DNA from 4 places in the Streptomyces sp. NBC_00385 genome. Region 1 is predicted to be linked to each of the others. Evidence: riboswitches for the same ligand, from Rfam matches in the RefSeq annotation. Region 1 holds a riboswitch; each other region holds the start of a gene.
The links. A riboswitch is a leader RNA that binds a small molecule or an ion and turns the genes downstream of it on or off. The one in region 1 is predicted to bind cobalamin.
Positions count from the first base shown of each region.

Region 2: another riboswitch for cobalamin. It lies ahead of OG959_RS30670 (cobalamin biosynthesis protein); the one in region 1 lies ahead of OG959_RS37085 (ABC transporter substrate-binding protein).
Region 3: another riboswitch for cobalamin. It lies ahead of metE (5-methyltetrahydropteroyltriglutamate--homocysteine S-methyltransferase); the one in region 1 lies ahead of OG959_RS37085 (ABC transporter substrate-binding protein).
Region 4: another riboswitch for cobalamin. It lies ahead of OG959_RS27380 (prenyltransferase/squalene oxidase repeat-containing protein); the one in region 1 lies ahead of OG959_RS37085 (ABC transporter substrate-binding protein).

Region 1 is NZ_CP107951.1:8,398,244-8,402,448, forward strand. Features, by position in the region: gene OG959_RS37080 (acyl-CoA dehydrogenase family protein) at 1-1,294, shown strand, start outside; cobalamin riboswitch at 1,402-1,588, shown strand; gene OG959_RS37085 (ABC transporter substrate-binding protein) at 1,649-2,689, shown strand; gene OG959_RS37090 (FecCD family ABC transporter permease) at 2,767-3,774, shown strand; gene OG959_RS37095 (ABC transporter ATP-binding protein) at 3,771-4,205, shown strand, end outside.
Region 2 is NZ_CP107951.1:6,885,312-6,889,516, reverse strand. Features, by position in the region: gene OG959_RS30685 (class II aldolase/adducin family protein) at 1-498, opposite strand, end outside; gene OG959_RS30680 (inorganic phosphate transporter) at 735-1,997, shown strand; gene OG959_RS30675 (hypothetical protein) at 2,023-2,268, shown strand; cobalamin riboswitch at 2,432-2,563, shown strand; gene OG959_RS30670 (cobalamin biosynthesis protein) at 2,698-3,711, shown strand; gene OG959_RS30665 (cobyric acid synthase) at 3,708-4,205, shown strand, end outside.
Region 3 is NZ_CP107951.1:1,534,681-1,538,885, forward strand. Features, by position in the region: gene OG959_RS06670 (ABC transporter ATP-binding protein) at 1-964, shown strand, start outside; gene OG959_RS06675 (LysE family translocator) at 1,146-1,790, shown strand; cobalamin riboswitch at 1,870-2,085, shown strand; gene metE (5-methyltetrahydropteroyltriglutamate--homocysteine S-methyltransferase) at 2,246-4,205, shown strand, end outside.
Region 4 is NZ_CP107951.1:6,131,747-6,135,951, reverse strand. Features, by position in the region: gene OG959_RS27395 (LysE family translocator) at 1-506, opposite strand, end outside; gene OG959_RS27390 (hypothetical protein) at 595-1,116, opposite strand; gene OG959_RS27385 (hypothetical protein) at 1,118-1,351, shown strand; cobalamin riboswitch at 1,608-1,729, shown strand; gene OG959_RS27380 (prenyltransferase/squalene oxidase repeat-containing protein) at 1,844-3,103, shown strand; gene OG959_RS27375 (SCO2322 family protein) at 3,160-3,822, shown strand; gene OG959_RS27370 (energy-coupling factor transporter transmembrane component T) at 3,819-4,205, shown strand, end outside.

The DNA of each region.
Region 1 (4,205 bases):
GGTGCCGCTCACGGACGCGTCCCGGGCCCTGCCCGGAATCCGGGTGCGCCGGCTTCCCGCACGGATGGGCAGTCCGGTCGACCACTGCCTGACCTCCTTCGACCAGGTCTTCGTGGACCGCGGGGCACTGCTCGGCGGCGCGCAGGGGCGGGTCGGCGACGACGGGGTGTTCCGCAGCGGCACCGAGGGACGCAGGCGCCGCTTCCTCACCTCGATCGGGCGGGTCACCACCGGCCGGATCTGCATGAGCGCCAGCGCGGTCGGCTCCGCCCGCACCACCCTGGCCGTCGCCGTCCGCTACGGCGGCCATCGCTTCGTCTCGGGGGGCCGCGCGGCGCCCCCGGTGCCGGTGGTGGCCCACCGCAGCCACCACGGTCCGCTCGCCGAGGCCATGGCCACCGTCTTCGCGATGAGCCTGCTGCACCGGCGCGTACTCGACCGTTGGGAGAAGGCGGCGGCCCGGCCGCCCGCGGAGCGGGAGGCGGACGAGCGGCTGGTCGACATCGCCAAGGGGTGGATCACCTGGCAGGCCCGGTCCGTGATCGTCGAATGCCGGGAGCGGTGCGGCGCCCAGGGGCTGCTGGAGAACAACGGGATGACCGAACTCGTCACCGGGATCGAGGGCGCCATCACCGCCGAGGGTGACAACCTGGCCATTCACTCCCGGGCGGCGGCCGGACTCCTCCTCGACGCGTCACGGGCCCCGCAGGAGGAACCGGCCGCCGGCGCCACGGGCGGTGACCTCGCCGACCTCCGGTTCCTCGGCCGCCTCCTGGACGAGGTGGAGCGCATCTGGTTCGCCCGGGCGGCGGCACGGATGGCGCGGGCGGCGGACGGTGGCCCGCTGGAGCGCTGGAACGCGGCATCCGGGCCCGCGCTGCGGGGGGTCGAGGCCCATGGGTACCGGCAGGCGGCCCACGCGTACGAGAACGCGCTCGCGGCGCTGCCCGGCGGCGAGGCCCGCGAGCGGCTGGACGAACTGGCCCGGCTGTTCGCGCTGCGCTGGGTCGCACACAACAGCGGGGACCTGCTCGCGGCCGGCCACCTGACCCCCGGTCAGGTAGACGGACTGAGTGATGCCACCGAACAGCTCGTCACCGCGGTCAGCGGCCATCTGCCGGAACTGGCCGCGTCCTTCGCGCTGCCCGGTGAGCTGCTTGCCGACTGGCCCATCACCGGAGCCCGCTACACCGACGCCTACGACGATCCGGGCGCCTCCTGGCACATCGCCGCGGCCCCGGAAGCCACCGGTCCGCGCACCCCCGGTGACGAATCGGTTCACCGCAACGCGTGACCGGTACCGGGCCGCCCCGGAACGGTGGGGTGGCCGGGGCGGTGCGCGGCACGCCGCCCCGGCCACCGCACCGCCCCGCACCGCCGCTGAGCTGCGCGGAGGCTCGTGGTAGCGTGCCCGGAGCCAGTCGAACTCCACGTAGGGGTCAGGGAATCCGGTGCGAATCCGGAACTGACGCGCAGCGGTGAGGGGGACGGGCGGGGCCACGGCCACTGGGAGACCCACGGTTTCCCGGGAAGGCGTCCCGTCCGCATGAACCCGAGTCCGAAGACCTGCTGGCACCCGCGGTCCGGCACCGGGCCGCGGAACTCCGTACGGGCCCCGCGCATGGGCCCAGAGACGCCGAGGTACTCCGTGCCGCCCATAGCCGGCCCCGCCCGCTCCGCCGCCCTGCTCACCGCCGCCCTGATCCTGCTGACGGCCTGCGGCGGCGGCAAGGACAGCACCGCAGCCAAGTCCGGCAAGGCCGACGGCTATCCGGTCACACTGAGGAACTGCGGACGGACCGTCACCGTGGACGCCGCGCCGAAGCGCGCCGTACCGGTCGACCAGGGATCGACCGAGATCCTGCTCTCGCTCGGTCTCGCCGACCGGCTGGCCGCCACGGCCACCTGGACCGACCCGGTGCTGAAGGGCCTGGAGAAGGCCAACGCGGGCGTCCCGAGGATCTCCGACAACCGCCCCTCGTCGGAGAAGGTCCTGGACCGGGAGCCCGACTTCGTCAGCGCCTCCTTCGAATCGACCCTCGCCAAGGGCGGTGTCGCACCGCGCGAGCAGTTCGAGAAGCTGGGCGTCCCCACCTACGTCTCGCCCGCCGACTGCACCGCCAAGGACAACAGCATGGACGGCGACGGAGTCCGCACCGGCGCCCTGACCATGGACAGCGTCTACGCCGAAGTGCGCGAACTGGCCCAGGTGTTCGGCGTTCCCGAGCGCGGCGAGAAACTCGTCGCCGGGCTGCGCGCCCGGGTACGGAAGGCGACGAGCGGCATCGACGCCTCCGGGGCCTCGCTGCTGTACTGGTTCGCCAACTCCGAGGCCCCGTACCTGGCCGGCTGCTGCGGTGCGCCCGGCATCATCACCCGGGAACTCGGCGCGAAGAACGCCTTCGACGACACTCACGAGGAATGGCCGCAGATCAACTGGGAGACGGTCGCCGACCGCAACCCGGACGTACTGGTCATCGGCGATCTGACCCGCAAGTCGCAGACCGCCGAGAGTGCCGCGAAGAAGATCGCCTTCCTGGAGTCCAACCCCGTCACGAAGAACATGGACGCCGTCCGGCACAAGCGCTACGTGCTGCTCAGCGGCCAGGCGATGAACCCGACCATCCGGACCGTCGAGGGCGTGGAGCGCGTGGCCGCAGCCCTGCGCACCTTCGGGCTCGCGGGGTGACGGACACCGAACAGGCCGCGGTACAGCGCGAGGACACGGCCGCGCGCACCGGGCCCGGCCTCCGGCGCGTCCGCGGTATCCGCGAAGGCCTCCTGTGGACCGGTGGGCTCCTGCTGCTCGCCCTGTCCGTCGCCGTCGCCGTCACGATCGGCCCGGCCCGGATCTCCGTCGCCGACGTCTGGTCCGCGGTCGCCTCCCACCTCGGCGCGGGCGAGTCGCGGCTCAGCCCGATCCGCGACGGCATCATCTGGAACCTGCGCATGCCGCGCACCCTGCTCGCCGCCGTCTGCGGCGCGGGGCTCGCGGTCTGCGGCACGGTCATGCAGTCGCTGCTGCGCAACCCGCTCGCCGACCCGTTCGTCCTCGGGGTCTCCTCCGGAGCCTCGACCGGCGCCGTCGTCGTGGTCGTCCTCGGGGTCGGCGGGGGAGCGGTCTCCCTGTCGGCCGGGGCGTTCATCGGGGCCCTGTGCTCCTTCGCCCTGGTCATGCTGCTCAGCCACACCCTCGGCGGCAGCACCGACCGGGTCGTCCTGTCCGGCGTCGCGGCCATGCAGCTCTTCTCCGCGCTCACCTCCTTCGTCGTGATGACCGCCGCCGACGCCGAACAGACCCGAGGCGTGCTGTTCTGGCTGCTGGGCTCGCTCGGCGGCGTCGGCTGGAGCGATGTGTGGATCTGCTCCGCCGTGCTCGCAGTGACCCTGCTGATCTGCCTCGGCCACGCCCGTACGCTCGACGCCTTCGCCTTCGGCCAGGACGCGGCGGCCACCCTCGGCGTCCACGTCGGCCGTACCCGGATCGTCCTGCTGTGCACGACCGCACTGCTGACCGCCGCTCTCGTGAGCTCCGCCGGTGCCATCGGGTTCGTCGGGCTGGTGCTGCCGCACGCGGCCCGGGCGCTCACCGGCTCCGGGCACCGCAGACTGCTGCCGGTGACCGCACTCGCCGGGGCCGTGTTCCTGGTCTGGGTCGACACCCTCGCCCGGACCGTTCTCGATCCGCAGGAGGTACCGGTGGGAGTCGTCACCGCACTGATCGGGGTCCCCGCCTTCGTGCTGGTCCTCCACCGCACCCGGCGGACCCCGTGACCCGGGCCGTCCCCGGCGGCCTGCGGGCCGACCGGGTCAGCAGGGAGGCGGGCGGCCGCCTCATCCTGGACGGTGTCTCGCTCGCACCGCCGCCCGGCGCCACCATCGGGCTGATCGGCCCGAACGGCTCCGGGAAGTCCACCCTCCTGCGGATCCTGGCCGGGGTCCTCGCCCCGGACGCGGGCCTGGTCACCCTCGACGGCGATCCGCTGACCGCGGTCGGCCGACGCACCGTGGCCCGGCGCGTTGCCGTGGTCGACCAGCACGCCGTCACCCAGGTCGAGCTCAGCGTCGTGGACGTCGTACGCCTGGGCCGCATCCCGCACCGCCGTGCCTGGTCGGCGCCGACGGCGGCCGACGAGAGGGCGGTGCGCGAGGCTCTGGAGCGGACCGGTCTCGCGGAACGCCGCGACCAGTCCTGGCACACGCTG
Region 2 (4,205 bases), 1.5 Mb from region 1:
GCCGTAGGTGACCGTGCCGTGGTTGCCCAGCAGGCAGCCGGTGCGGCCGCGCAGGGCCGTGAGCATGTTTTCGGCCAGTTCGTCCGTGCCGTAGCGGGCATAGGCGGCGACCCGGACGGGGCCGCCCAGCATCGCTGCGGCGTAGTGCACCGACGGCACCTCGGCGACCAGTGCGGAGACGGCTGTGGCGTGCACCGCGTGGGTGTGCACCACGGCGACCGCGTCGGTGTTCCGGTACACCGCGAGATGGAGCGGGAGTTCGCTGGTGGGGGCCATGGTTCCAAGGATCTGGTTGCCCTCCGGATCGACGCCGGTCAGATCCTCGGGGCGGAGCCGGTCGTACGGCACTCCGCTCGGGGTGACGAGTACGGTCCCGCCGACCCGTGCCGAGACGTTGCCCGAGGTGCCCACGACCAGTCCCTCGGAGGCCGTCCGGCGGGCGGTGGCGACGACCGCATCCCAGGCCTGTTCGATCGAATCCCGCCACTCACCGCTCACACGAAGATCCTTTCAACGGATGAGCGGCCCTGTGCCACCCCTCCCACGACAGCCTCCCCGGACGCCGGATTCCGGGCCCACACCGGCCCGTACCGGAATCCCGCCGTCACCCGTCGGACGAAAAGGGCGGCGGCACTCCGGTTGGGGTCACCGCAACGCCCTGCCCAGTTCATCTTCCGTTCACTCAGGTTGCCTACGGTCCACGTGCCACTGACGTCGAACGATTGCCTGGGTAAATGGAACACATCACGCTGCTGCTCGCGATTGTGATCGTGACAGCTCTAGTGTTCGATTTCACGAACGGTTTCCACGACACCGCCAACGCGATGGCCACCACCATCTCGACCGGCGCACTCAAACCCAAGACAGCGGTGGCCATGTCCGCCGTTCTCAACCTCGTAGGCGCGTTCCTGTCGGTGGAGGTCGCCAAGACGATCTCCGGCGGGATCATCAACGAAGACGGGCTCAGAACCGAGGTCATCTTCGCGGCGCTCGTCGGCGCCATCCTGTGGAATCTCCTGACCTGGCTGGTCGGCCTGCCGTCCAGTTCCTCCCACGCACTGTTCGGCGGCCTGATCGGCGCCGCGGTGATGTCCGCGGGCTGGTCGTCGGTCGACGGCGGCACCGTCGTCACCAAGGTGCTGCTCCCCGCGGTCGCCGCACCGGTCGTCGCCGGTCTGGCCGCGTTGCTGGCCACCAAGCTGACGTACCGCATCGGCGGGAAGGTCAAGGGCGGCGCCCAGGAGAAGGCCACCGCGAAGGGGTACCGCGCCGGCCAGATCGCCTCGGCCGGTCTCGTGTCGCTCGCGCACGGCACCAACGACGCGCAGAAGACCATGGGCATCATCACGCTCGCCCTGGTCACCGGCGGCGTCCTCTCCCCCGGCTCCAACCCGCCGGTCTGGGTCATCGTCTCCGCGGGCCTCGCCATCGCTCTCGGCACCTACCTGGGCGGCTGGCGCATCATCCGCACCATGGGCAGCGGCCTGACCGAACTGAAGCCGCCGCAGGGCTTCGCCGCCCAGACCAGCGCGGCCACCGTCATCCTGGCCTCGTCCCACCTCGGTTTCTCCCTCTCCACGACCCAGTCGTGCTCCGGCGCCGTCATGGGCGCGGGCCTCGGCCGCAAGGGCGGCGTGGTCCGCTGGTCCACCGCCACCCGGATGTTCGTCGCCTGGGGCCTGACCCTGCCGGCCGCCGGTCTGGTCGGCGCGGGCGCGGAGTTGCTCACCAAGCAGGGCACCTGGGGTGTCGTGGTCGTCGCGGCGCTCCTGATCGCCGGCTCCGGTGCGATCTGGGTGCTGTCGCGGCGCAAGCCCGTCGGCCACGACGACGTCGCCCCGGCCGGTGCGGACGCCGAGCCCGCGGGCGTCGTCACCACGGCCATCGCGGCCGTCAGCCCGCCGCCCACCGCGGCCGCTCAGCCCCACGACCTCACGGCCACCATCCCGGCCCCCGCCGGGCCGGTCGCCGACCCGGCCCGACCCGCCACGGTCTAAGAGCCTCCGGTAAGGACAGATCCCCATGAACATCGACTGGGCAGCCCTCGGCACCGTCTTCGGTGTCTCCCTCGTCGCCACCGTCGCGCTGGTGGGCCTCTTCACCCTCGGCGTCGTCGGCCTCTCCAAGCAGCCCGAACCGGCCGCACAGGGCGGCTCGGCGGGCGGTCCGGCGGGCGGTTCGCTCATGCTGGCCCGCGCCGGCGCGTACGTCTGCTTCGGCCTGTGCGCCGCGGCCGTGGCCTACGGCATCTACCTGATCGTCGTCTGATCACCGCCTGAGCCCCACCGGTCCCACCCGCATCGGGCCGGACGCACCACTGGTGCGTCCGGCCCGATGTGCGTCTCAGCACACTGCACCGTCGCAGGTCAACGGCAAGTTGACGGGCGTTCGCAGAGCGTGGTGGACTGCCGGAGCCATTACGGCGACAGCAGAGGAAGCCGGTGCGAATCCGGCGCGGTCCCGCCACTGTCACCGGGGAGCAGTCCCCCACCACTGGAAGTCACGGTCCACGCAAGCGGACTGGAAGGCCGGGGGAACTGCGGATCCGGAAGCCAGGAGACTCTCGTCGCCGTCACGTCGAACCAGGGCGCGGACCCTGAGTGAGGACATATCGCCATGCCCGGCTGCCGTGCGTCCCTTCCTGTGCAACGCAGAACAGGTCCTGAGGTCCTTCGAGGCGCAACGGCCGGCTGAACCGTGCGTGCCGATCGCATCTTCGCGTACGGCGCCACGGCCGGTCTGATCGGCGATCTGCTGCTCGGTGATCCCCGCAGGGGGCACCCGGTCGCCGCCTTCGGGCGGGCCGCGGCAGGCGTCGAACGCCGTCTGTGGCGCGACCACCGCGGGTGGGGCGCCCTGCACACCGTGCTCTGCGCCGGAGGCGCCGCCGGGGGCGCCGCGCTGGCCTCCCGCGCCCTGCGCCGCCACCCCGCCGCGTCCGTCGTCCTGACCGCCGCCGCCACCTGGTCCGTCATCGGCGGTACGTCGCTGGGGCGCGAGGCCCGGGCCATCGGTGGCGCGCTCGCCTCCGGGGACATCGAACGGGCCCGGGAGCGGCTGCCACATCTGTGCGGCCGCGACCCGCAGTCCCTGGACGGTCCGCAGATCGCCCGCGCCGTCGTGGAGTCCGTCGCCGAGAACACCTCGGACGCCGTGGTCGGCGCCCTGGTGTGGGGCGCGCTGGGCGGGGTCCCCGGACTCGTCGGGTTCCGGGCCGCCAACACGCTCGACGCGATGGTCGGTCACAAGTCGCCCCGCTACCGGCGTTACGGCTGGGCCTCGGCCCGCCTCGACGACCTCGCGGGCTGGCCGGGCGCCCGGCTGACGGCCCTCCTCGCCGTGACCGCCGGGGGGCGGCCACGGGAAGCGGTGCACGCCTGGCGGGCCGACGCGGCCAAGCACCCGAGCCCCAACGCGGGCCCCGTGGAAGCCTCGTTCGCCGGCGCGCTCGGCGTACGGCTCGGCGGAACACTCACCTACGGCGGCCGGGTCGAGCACCGTCCCGTGCTCAACGGGGAGACCGGCCGCGCGGTGGAGCCCGCCGACATCGAGCGGGCCGTACGGCTGTCGCGCCGGGTGAGCGCGCTCGCCCTCGGCGTGAGCGTGGCGGCCCGGCTGGGCGCGGGGTTCGCGGCACGAAGGATCGCGGGGGCCCGCACCGCGGGTTCCCGCAGCACGGCACCCCGATTCTCAGAACGGAGACCGACATGAGCGGCGGACTGCTGGTCGCCGGGACCACATCGGACGCGGGCAAGAGCGTCGTCACGGCGGGCATCTGCCGCTGGCTGGTGCGCCGGGGCGTGAAGGTGGCGCCGTTCAAGGCGCAGAACATGTCACTCAACTCCTTCGTCACCCGCGAAGGCGCCGAGATCGGCCGCGCCCAGGCCATGCAGGCCCAGGCCGCCCGGGTGGAGCCGACCGCGCTGATGAACCCGGTGCTGCTCAAGCCCGGCAGCGACCGCTCAAGCCAGGTCGTCCTGATGGGCCGTCCGGTCGGCGAGATGAGCGCACGCGGCTACCACGGCGGCCGGCAGGAGTCGCTGCTGTCCACCGTCGTGGACTGTCTGGAGCAGCTTCGGGGCACGTATGACGCGGTGATCTGCGAAGGGGCGGGCAGTCCGGCCGAGATCAACCTGCGGCGCACGGACATCGTGAACATGGGCATCGCACGGGCGGCGCGCTTCCCGGTGGTGGTCGTCGGCGAC
Region 3 (4,205 bases), 6.9 Mb from region 1:
CGAAGTCGTCGCCCTGCTCGGCCCCAACGGCGCCGGCAAGACCACGGCCCTGCGCGCCCTCGCCGGCCTGACACCACTCACCGACGGCCATCTGCGGCTGGACGGAACGGCATTGGAGCGTACGCCGCCGGAGTCCCGCCCCGTCGGCGTCGTCTTCCAGGACTACCTGCTCTTCCCCCACCTCACCGCCCTGGACAACGTGGCCTTCGGACCACGCTGCCACGGGGCGACCAAGGCCGCGGCCCGTAGTGAGGCCACGAAGTGGCTCGGCCGCCTCGGTCTCGCGGAGCACGTCGACGTCAAGCCACGCAGCCTGTCCGGCGGCCAGGCCCAGCGTGTCGCCCTGGCCCGCGCCCTGGCGACCCGGCCGCGTCTGTTGCTCCTGGACGAGCCGCTGGCGGCGCTGGATGCCCGCACCCGCCTGGAGGTCCGCTCGCAACTCCGGCGGCATCTGGCCGAGTTCGAAGCCGTCGCCGTCCTGGTCACGCACGATCCGCTGGACGCGATGGTCCTGGCGGACCGCCTGGTCGTGGTCGAGGACGGCCGGGTCGTCCAGGAGGGTGCGCCGTCCCACATCGCCCGCCATCCCCGTACGGACTACATCGCCCGTCTGGTCGGCCTGAACCTCTACCGGGGCTCGGCCGACGGCCACACCGTCCGCCTCGACGACGGCCCTCCCGCCACCACCATGGAGGCCCTGTCCGGTCCGGTCTTCGTGGCCTTCCCGCCGAGCGCCGTCACCCTTCACCGTGACCGCCCCGCGGGCTCCAGCGCCCGTAACCTCTGGCAGTGCGAGATCGCGGGCCTGGAGACGCACGGCGACCAGATCCGCGCCGACCTCACCGGAGAGCTGCGTCTCACCGCGGACCTGACCACGGCCTCCGCCGCCGAACTCGACCTGCACCCGGGCGCGGCGGTCTGGGCGACGGTGAAGGCGGCGCAGACCCACGCCTACCCCGTCTGAGACGGACGCGCACCCGCCGAGTCGAGACGGGAACGGGGCCTGGGGCGGCCGAAGTTGCCCAGACGCCGAGCTCTATGCTGCAGCGGGCGGGACAGGCACGGCACATGCGTCGCACCCGTCCACCACAGCCGGGTGAGCCGCTGCGCATCAGGCACCCGACGAACGACCTGGAGGTTGACCGGTGATCACTCTGACCGCAATCGGAGGAGTGGCACTGATCGAACTGGGCATGGCGCTGACTCCGGGACCGAACATGATCCACCTCGCCTCCCGGGCGATCACCCAGGGCCGCAGGGCGGGCCTGGTCAGCCTCAGTGGGACCGCAGTGGGGTTCGTGTGCTATCTGCTGGCCGCGGCGGCGGGCCTGTCCGCGCTGTTCGCCGCCGTGCCGGTGGCGTACACGGTGATCAAGCTTGCCGGGGCCGCCTACCTGGCCTACCTCGCCTGGAGCATGCTCAAGCCGGGCGGCCGCTCACCGTTCGACCCGGCCGGGGATCTGCCTCCGGTCTCCGACGCCCGTCTGTTCTCGATGGGGCTGCTGACCAACCTGCTCAACCCCAAGATCGCGCTTCTGTACGCCGCCCTGCTGCCCCAGTTCCTGGACCCGCGGGGAGGTCCGGCGTGGGCGCAACTCCTCCAGCTCGGTGGGGTGCAGGTCATCGTGGGCATCACCGTGAACGGTCTGATCATGCTGGGCGCAGCCCGCATCTCGGGGTATCTGGCCACCCGGCCCCGCGCCATGACGGCCCAACGGCTCACGTCGGGCGGCCTGCTCGGCGTCTTCGCGTTGCGCACCGCGCTGTCCCGCACCGCGGTCTCCGCCTGAGCCGGGTGAGCGGGCACGATCCGCAGGCTCCCCGTTCCGGAATGTGAACCGCGGTCCCCAGCGGTGCGGCCCACCCTCTAGGCTGGCTGGTGCAGCTGGTTCGCCCTGTCCGCCAGGCAGACGCGTCGTAAGAGGGAACCCGGTGGAAATCCGGGACTGCCCCGCAGCGGTGAGTGGGAACGACCGCCGTCATACGCACTGGATCCGATCGGGTCCGGGAAGCGACGGCCAGTAGGTGTCCGCCTCGGCGGACCTGCCCGCGAGTCCGAAGACCTGCCCGTTGCCCGCACGTGCCCCTTGGCGTGCGGATATCCCGGTGACCTCGTGGGCGGGTCGGCGTACATACCGCACGGAAGCGCGCGCCGACGGCGCACGGGATCCGTCCGGTTCGTCACACCTTCGCGTCCGCGTCCCGGCCCGGGATGTTCAGGAGTCAACTCGCGAAGGAGAGTTCCATGACCACCGAACCCGCAGCCGCGGCGGCACGAGCCACCGTGTACGGCTATCCCCGCCAGGGCCCCGACCGGGAACTGAAGAAGGCGGTCGAGGGCTACTGGAAGGGCCGGGTCACCGCCGACGCCCTCCGGGCAACCGCGGCCGGTCTGCGCCGGGCCAACTGGAGGCGGCTGGCGGATGCCGGCGTCCACGAGGTTCCGACCGGCGACTTCTCGTACTACGACCACGTCCTGGACACCAGCGTCATGGTCGGCGCGGTTCCGCAGCGGCACCGGGCGGCCGTCGGGTCCGACGCGCTCGACGGGTACTTCGCGATGGCCCGCGGCACGCAGGACGTCGCTCCCCTGGAGATGACCAAGTGGTTCGACACCAACTACCACTACCTCGTCCCCGAGCTCGGCCCCGACACCGTCTTCACCACCGACTCCACCAAGCAGGTCACCGAGCTGAAGGAAGCCCTCGCGCTCGGGCACGCAGCCCGGCCGGTGCTCGTCGGCCCGGTCACGTATCTGCTGCTGGCCAAGCCGGCCCCCGGGGTGGCGGCCGGCTTCGAGCCGCTCACACTCCTGGACCGGCTGCTGCCCGTCTACGCCGAGGTGCTCGCCGACCTGCGCGCCGCCGGAGCCGAGTGGGTCCAGCTGGACGAACCGGCCCTGGTCCAGGACAGGACGCCGGGTGAGCTGAACGCCGCCGCCCGCACCTACCGGGAGCTCGGCGGCCTGACCGACCGGCCCAGGCTCCTCGTCGCCTCCTACTTCGACCGGCTCGGCGAAGCACTCCCCGTCCTGGCGAACGCCCCTGTCGAGGGCCTGGCGATGGACTTCACCGGCGCCGCGGCCGCCAATCTCCACGCGCTGGCCTCGGTGGGCGGAATCCCCGGCAAGCGGCTCGTCGCCGGGGTGGTCAACGGCCGCAACATCTGGATCAACGACTACGAGAAGTCCCTGTCCACCCTGGGCACGCTTCTCGGCCTCGCCGACCGGGTCGACGTGTCCGCCTCCTGCTCCCTCCTGCATGTGCCGGTCGACGCCGCGGCGGAGCGGGACATCGACCCCCAGATCCTTCGATGGCTCGCCTTCGCCACCCAGAAGACCGCCGAGATCGTCACGCTGGCCAAGGCGCTGACCCGGGGCACCGCCGCCATCGCCGCGGAGCTCGCCGTCAACCGGGCCGATCTGGCCTCCCGTGCGGACTCCCCGATCACCCGCGACCCTGCCGTGCGGGCCAGGACCGCTGCTGTCACCCGTTCCGACGGCCGCCGTTCCCTGCCGTACGAGGAGCGTGCTGCCGCTCAGCGGGCCCGCCTCGGGCTGCCGTTGCTGCCGACGACCACCATCGGTTCGTTCCCGCAGACCGCCGGGTTGCGCACGGCCCGCGCCGACCTGCGCAAGGGCCGGATCGACGTGGCCGGCTACGAGGAGCGGATCAGGGCCGAGATCGGCGAGGTCATCTCCTTCCAGGAGAAGACCGGCATCGACGTCCTGGTCCACGGTGAGCCCGAACGCAACGACATGGTGCAGTACTTCGCCGAGCAGCTGACCGGGTACCTCGCCACGCGGCACGGCTGGGTCCAGTCCTACGGCACCCGCTACGTCCGGCCGCCGGTCCTCGCGGGCGACATCTCCCGGCCCGGACCGATGACGGTGCGCTGGACCTCGTACGCCCAGTCGCTCACCGACCGCCCGGTCAAGGGCATGCTGACGGGGCCCGTCACCATGCTGGCCTGGTCGTTCGTCCGTGACGACCAGCCGCTCGGCGTCACCGCACGCCAGGTCGCCCTGGCGTTGCGGGACGAGGTCGACGATCTGGAAGCGGGCGGGACCTCGGTCATCCAGGTCGACGAACCCGCTCTGCGCGAGACCCTGCCCCTGCGCGCCGATGACCGCTCCGCCTACCTGGAATGGGCCACCGAGTCGTTCCGCCTCACGACCTGCGGTGTGCGGGCGGAGACCCAGATCC
Region 4 (4,205 bases), 2.3 Mb from region 1:
AGGCTGTCCGAGGCCAACGCGATGATGTTGAAGACCAGCCCGAGCACCAGCATCTGCACCGCGATGTGTCCCTGGGCGCGGTCGACGAACTGCGGCAGCACGGCGGCGAAGAACACCATGGTCTTGGGGTTGGCCACACCGACGGCCAACCCGTCCCAGAACGTGCGCAGTCCTCCCTGCGCGGCCTTCTCCTCGCCGGTGAACGCGGCCCGCAGGGAACCTCGTTGCCGCCACGCCTTGACGCCCAGATACACCAGGTAGGCGGCACCGGCCAGTTTCAGCACCGTGAAGACGAGGACGGAACGCTCGACGATCGACCCGACTCCGAGGGCCACGGCGAAGACGAGCAGGAACGCGCCCGTCGTGTTGCCCACGACCGTCGTCAGCGCCGCGCGCCGGCCCTGCGCCAGCGCCCGCCCGATCACGAAAAGCACGCTGGGCCCCGGGATCACGATCAGCAGGAACGACATCGCCGCGAAGGCGAGCAAACGGTCGGTGGACACCATGGGGCTCATGCAAGCACGGCCTCCGGTCGGTCCTCATCCCCTTTTTCCGCGTACGGGCGTGCTGTCGCCGAGGGACGGACGAGGCGGATCAGGGCGACTTCGGCCACACGTAGAGCCTGCCGCTCACCGATACGTCGTCGAATGTCCCACCGTCCATGTGCTCGATCAGGGCCATGGAGACGGCGCCTCGGTCTGTTACGGAGCACACGGCCGCGCCTTCGACGAAACCCCGGGCTTCGCTCTCGCTTCCATCGGAGAGCTGAAGGCCTCCGAAACCGGTCCCGGACGCGGCCTTGCAGGACTCGAAGGTCTTGGGCATGCCGGTCTGCAGGAGTCCCACGCGGGTGTTGGGCAGGGCGCGCAGTTGATAGTCGCCGAAGTCGTCGATGCAGCTTTCGGACGGCCAGTAGAGGAGTTCCGCTCCGCGGGGGTCCTTCACCACGCCGTCGCCGGATTCCACCCGGCTCATGCCGTCGTCGAGGTCGACGATCTGCTGTTCGGAGTGTTCGCAGGAACCCGGCGCGAGGCCCCACATGGTCTCGGTCGCCTCTGCGTACCCGGCCGGCGCCGTGAGGTCGACATCCGAGGTGGCCGAAGGGCTCGCGGACACCGTGTCACTCGAAGTCGCCGTGGGCGACTCGCTCTCCCCCCAGGCTTGGTCCGGGCTCGGCAGTGTGCTCGGTCTGGTTCGCGCGCTGCTGGAGGCCGGGGCGGGTGCCGGGGCAGGAGCCGAGACGGGCTCCGGGTCGTTGCTGAAGATCACCGTCGCCAGGATGCCGGCCAGCGGAATGGCGATCCCGCCGACCCACCATGCCCACCGGGGAGGATCCGTCCGCGGTGGATGAGGCGGAGAAGGAGGAGGGGTAGGGGGCGGGCCCGGTGGCCGGGACGGAGGAGGCGGAGGGAATCCCCCCGGACCTGTTGTCATGCCCGCCCCGCCCTTTCAACCAGACTGATTCTTAAGCCGGTTGTAGTTTAACGATCACTCCTCGAAAGAGCCATGCGCGTTTCGGCGCCTCCGTGGGCGGCCCCGGCAGCGGCCACAGAGGGCCATGCCGTCGGATGCCGGGGCCGCCCACACCGAGGGGCCCCGGGACCCGCCCGGTAGAGTGGGCTGGTCGTCATCATGTCCGTTCAGGGGGAAGCCGGTGCGAATCCGGCGCTGACCCGCAGCCGTGACCGCCCAGCCGGGCGGGAGTCGGAATGCCCTGTCCGTGTCGTGACCGGCTCGTGCCGTCGGGACCCCCCGGTGGCCGGCACCGTCGAGGTATACGGAGCCGGAGCCTGGTGCCTGTGTGTGCCTGTGCCCGGTTCCCCCAGGAGAGGCCCCGCCCGCCATGACCGTACGCCGCAGCGCAGCCGCGCTCGCCGCCACCGCCACCGTGCTCTGTGTGGCCGCAGCCCCGGCCGCAGTCGCCGCGCCGTCCCCCTCCCCCTCGCCGTCCGTGTCTCTGCCCTCGGGGCTGTACGGCACGAAGGACCCGACGTACGACGGGGTGTGGCGGCAGTCGCTGGCCTTCGCCTCGCAGCGGGCCGTGGGTGTTTCGCCCGCCGACGAGGCCGTCGACTGGCTGATCGGCCAGCAGTGCGACAGCGGGGCGTTCCCCGCGTACCGGCCGGACCCGACCGTGCGCTGCGACGCCAAGACCATGGTCGACACCAATGCGACGGCTGCCGCCGTGCAGGCGCTGCACGAGGTCCGCGGGCACGAGGATCTCGTGCAGCACGGGGCCTCCTGGCTGAAGTCCGTGCAGAACAAGGACGGCGGCTGGGGCTACACCGCCGGCAGCCCGAGTGACGCGAACTCCACCTCGATCGTGATCGGCGCCCTCGCCCGGGCCGGCGAGAAGCTCGACGATGTGACGAACAGCGAGGGCAGGACGCCGTACGACGCGCTGCTCACCTTCGCCATTCCCTGCGGCGGCAAGGACGGCGGCGCGTTCGCGTACCAGCCCGACAAGGCCGGCAAGCTCGTCGCCAACGGCGACGCCACCGCGGCCGCCGTGCTCGGATCGCTCGGCAAGGGGCTCGTCGTCGGCAACAACGCCGCGGTGAAGGACCCCACCTGCACCGGGGGTGACACCGTCAAGCCCGAGCAGGCCGCCCAGAACGGCGCCTACTACCTCGCCGGGGCCCTCAAGAAGACCGGCCACCTCGACTCGCCGCCGATGCCCGGCGCCGAGGACAGCGCCCCGCAGCCCGACTTCGGCAACACCGCCGACGCGGTCGTCGCCCTGTCCGCGGCCGGCCACAAGGACAAGGCCGCCGCGTCCGTGAAGTGGCTCGAGAAGAACTCCGCGGACTGGGCGAAGGAGAACGGCCCCGCCGCCTACGCGCAGCTCGTCATGGCCGCCCACGCCACCGGCACCGACGTCCACGACTTCGGCGGCGCCGACCTCGTCGCCCAGCTGAACGCGACGGGTCCCGCGCCCTCCACCGACAAGAAGCCGACGGCGAGCGCCACCGAGGAGGAGAAGAAGGACAGCGGCGACGGGGACGGCATCGGCGGTGTCTGGTGGTTCGTCGGGATCGGACTCGCCGTCGGCGCCGGCGCCGGGTTCCTGATCAGCGGCCGCCGCAAGAACCAGCAGCTGTGAGGAGCCGTCGGGCGGCCTCGGGCCGGAAGAGCGCACGCGCCGGACGGGCCACCGTACTGCTGGTGGTCCTGGGCGCCGTCCTGGCCGTGCTCGGTACGGGCACGGCCCAGGCGGCGGGCTACCGCTACTGGTCGTTCTGGGAGGGCTCCGGCAGCGGGTGGGCGTATGCCACCCAGGGGCCGTCGCTGGTCCGGCCGGACGACGGTTCGGTGCAGGGCTTCCGGTTCGCCGTGAGCGCGGACTCGCAGGACGCGGCCAAGCCGCGCCACGCCCCCGACTTCGCGAAGATCTGCGCGGACACGCCCGCCGAGGACGGCCGCAAGCGGGTCGCTCTCGTCATCGATCCCGGTACGGCCGCCGACGCCCCGGACGGGGAGACTCCCCCCGCTCCGCGGACCGCGTGCGCGCAGGTCCCGGAGGACGCGAGCAGCGCGGAGGCCCTCGCCTCCGTGGCCAAGCCGCTGCGGTACGGCAGCGACGCGCTGCTCTGCGCGATCTCCGGCTATCCGGACTCCGGCTGCGGTGAGCAGGTGTCCCAGGACTCGGGTGGCGGCAGGACCGCCACGGCCGACGCCTCCGCGCCCACGTCGGCCGGTGTCACCACCGGCGGCGACGGTGCGGACGGCGGCGGGCCGTCCGCCGGGGTCCTCGTCGGGGTCGGCGCCGTCCTGCTCGTCGGCATCGCCGCAGTCGCGCAGGCCCGCCGCCGCCGCGGATGACCGGCTCGACGAGCGGTGCGCCTGCGGATACCGCGGGCGCACCGGTGGACCGGGTCCGTGCCTGGCGCGCGCCCGCAGCCACCCGGAGCAACGCACTGCCCGCAGGCGCCTGGTGGCTGTGGGCGCTCGGGCTCGCGACCGCCGCGTCCCGTACCACCAACCCGCTGCTGCTCGGCCTGCTGGTCGGCGTGGCGGGGTACGTCGTGGCCGCGCGCCGCACGGACGCTCCGTGGGCCCGCTCCTACGGGGCGTTCATCAGGATCGGGCTGTTCGTCATCGGTGTACGGCTGCTCTTCTCCGCCTTCCTCGGCTCCCCGATCCCCGGCACGCATGTCGTGTTCACGCTGCCCGAGGTGCCGCTGCCGGAGTGGGCGAAGGGCGTC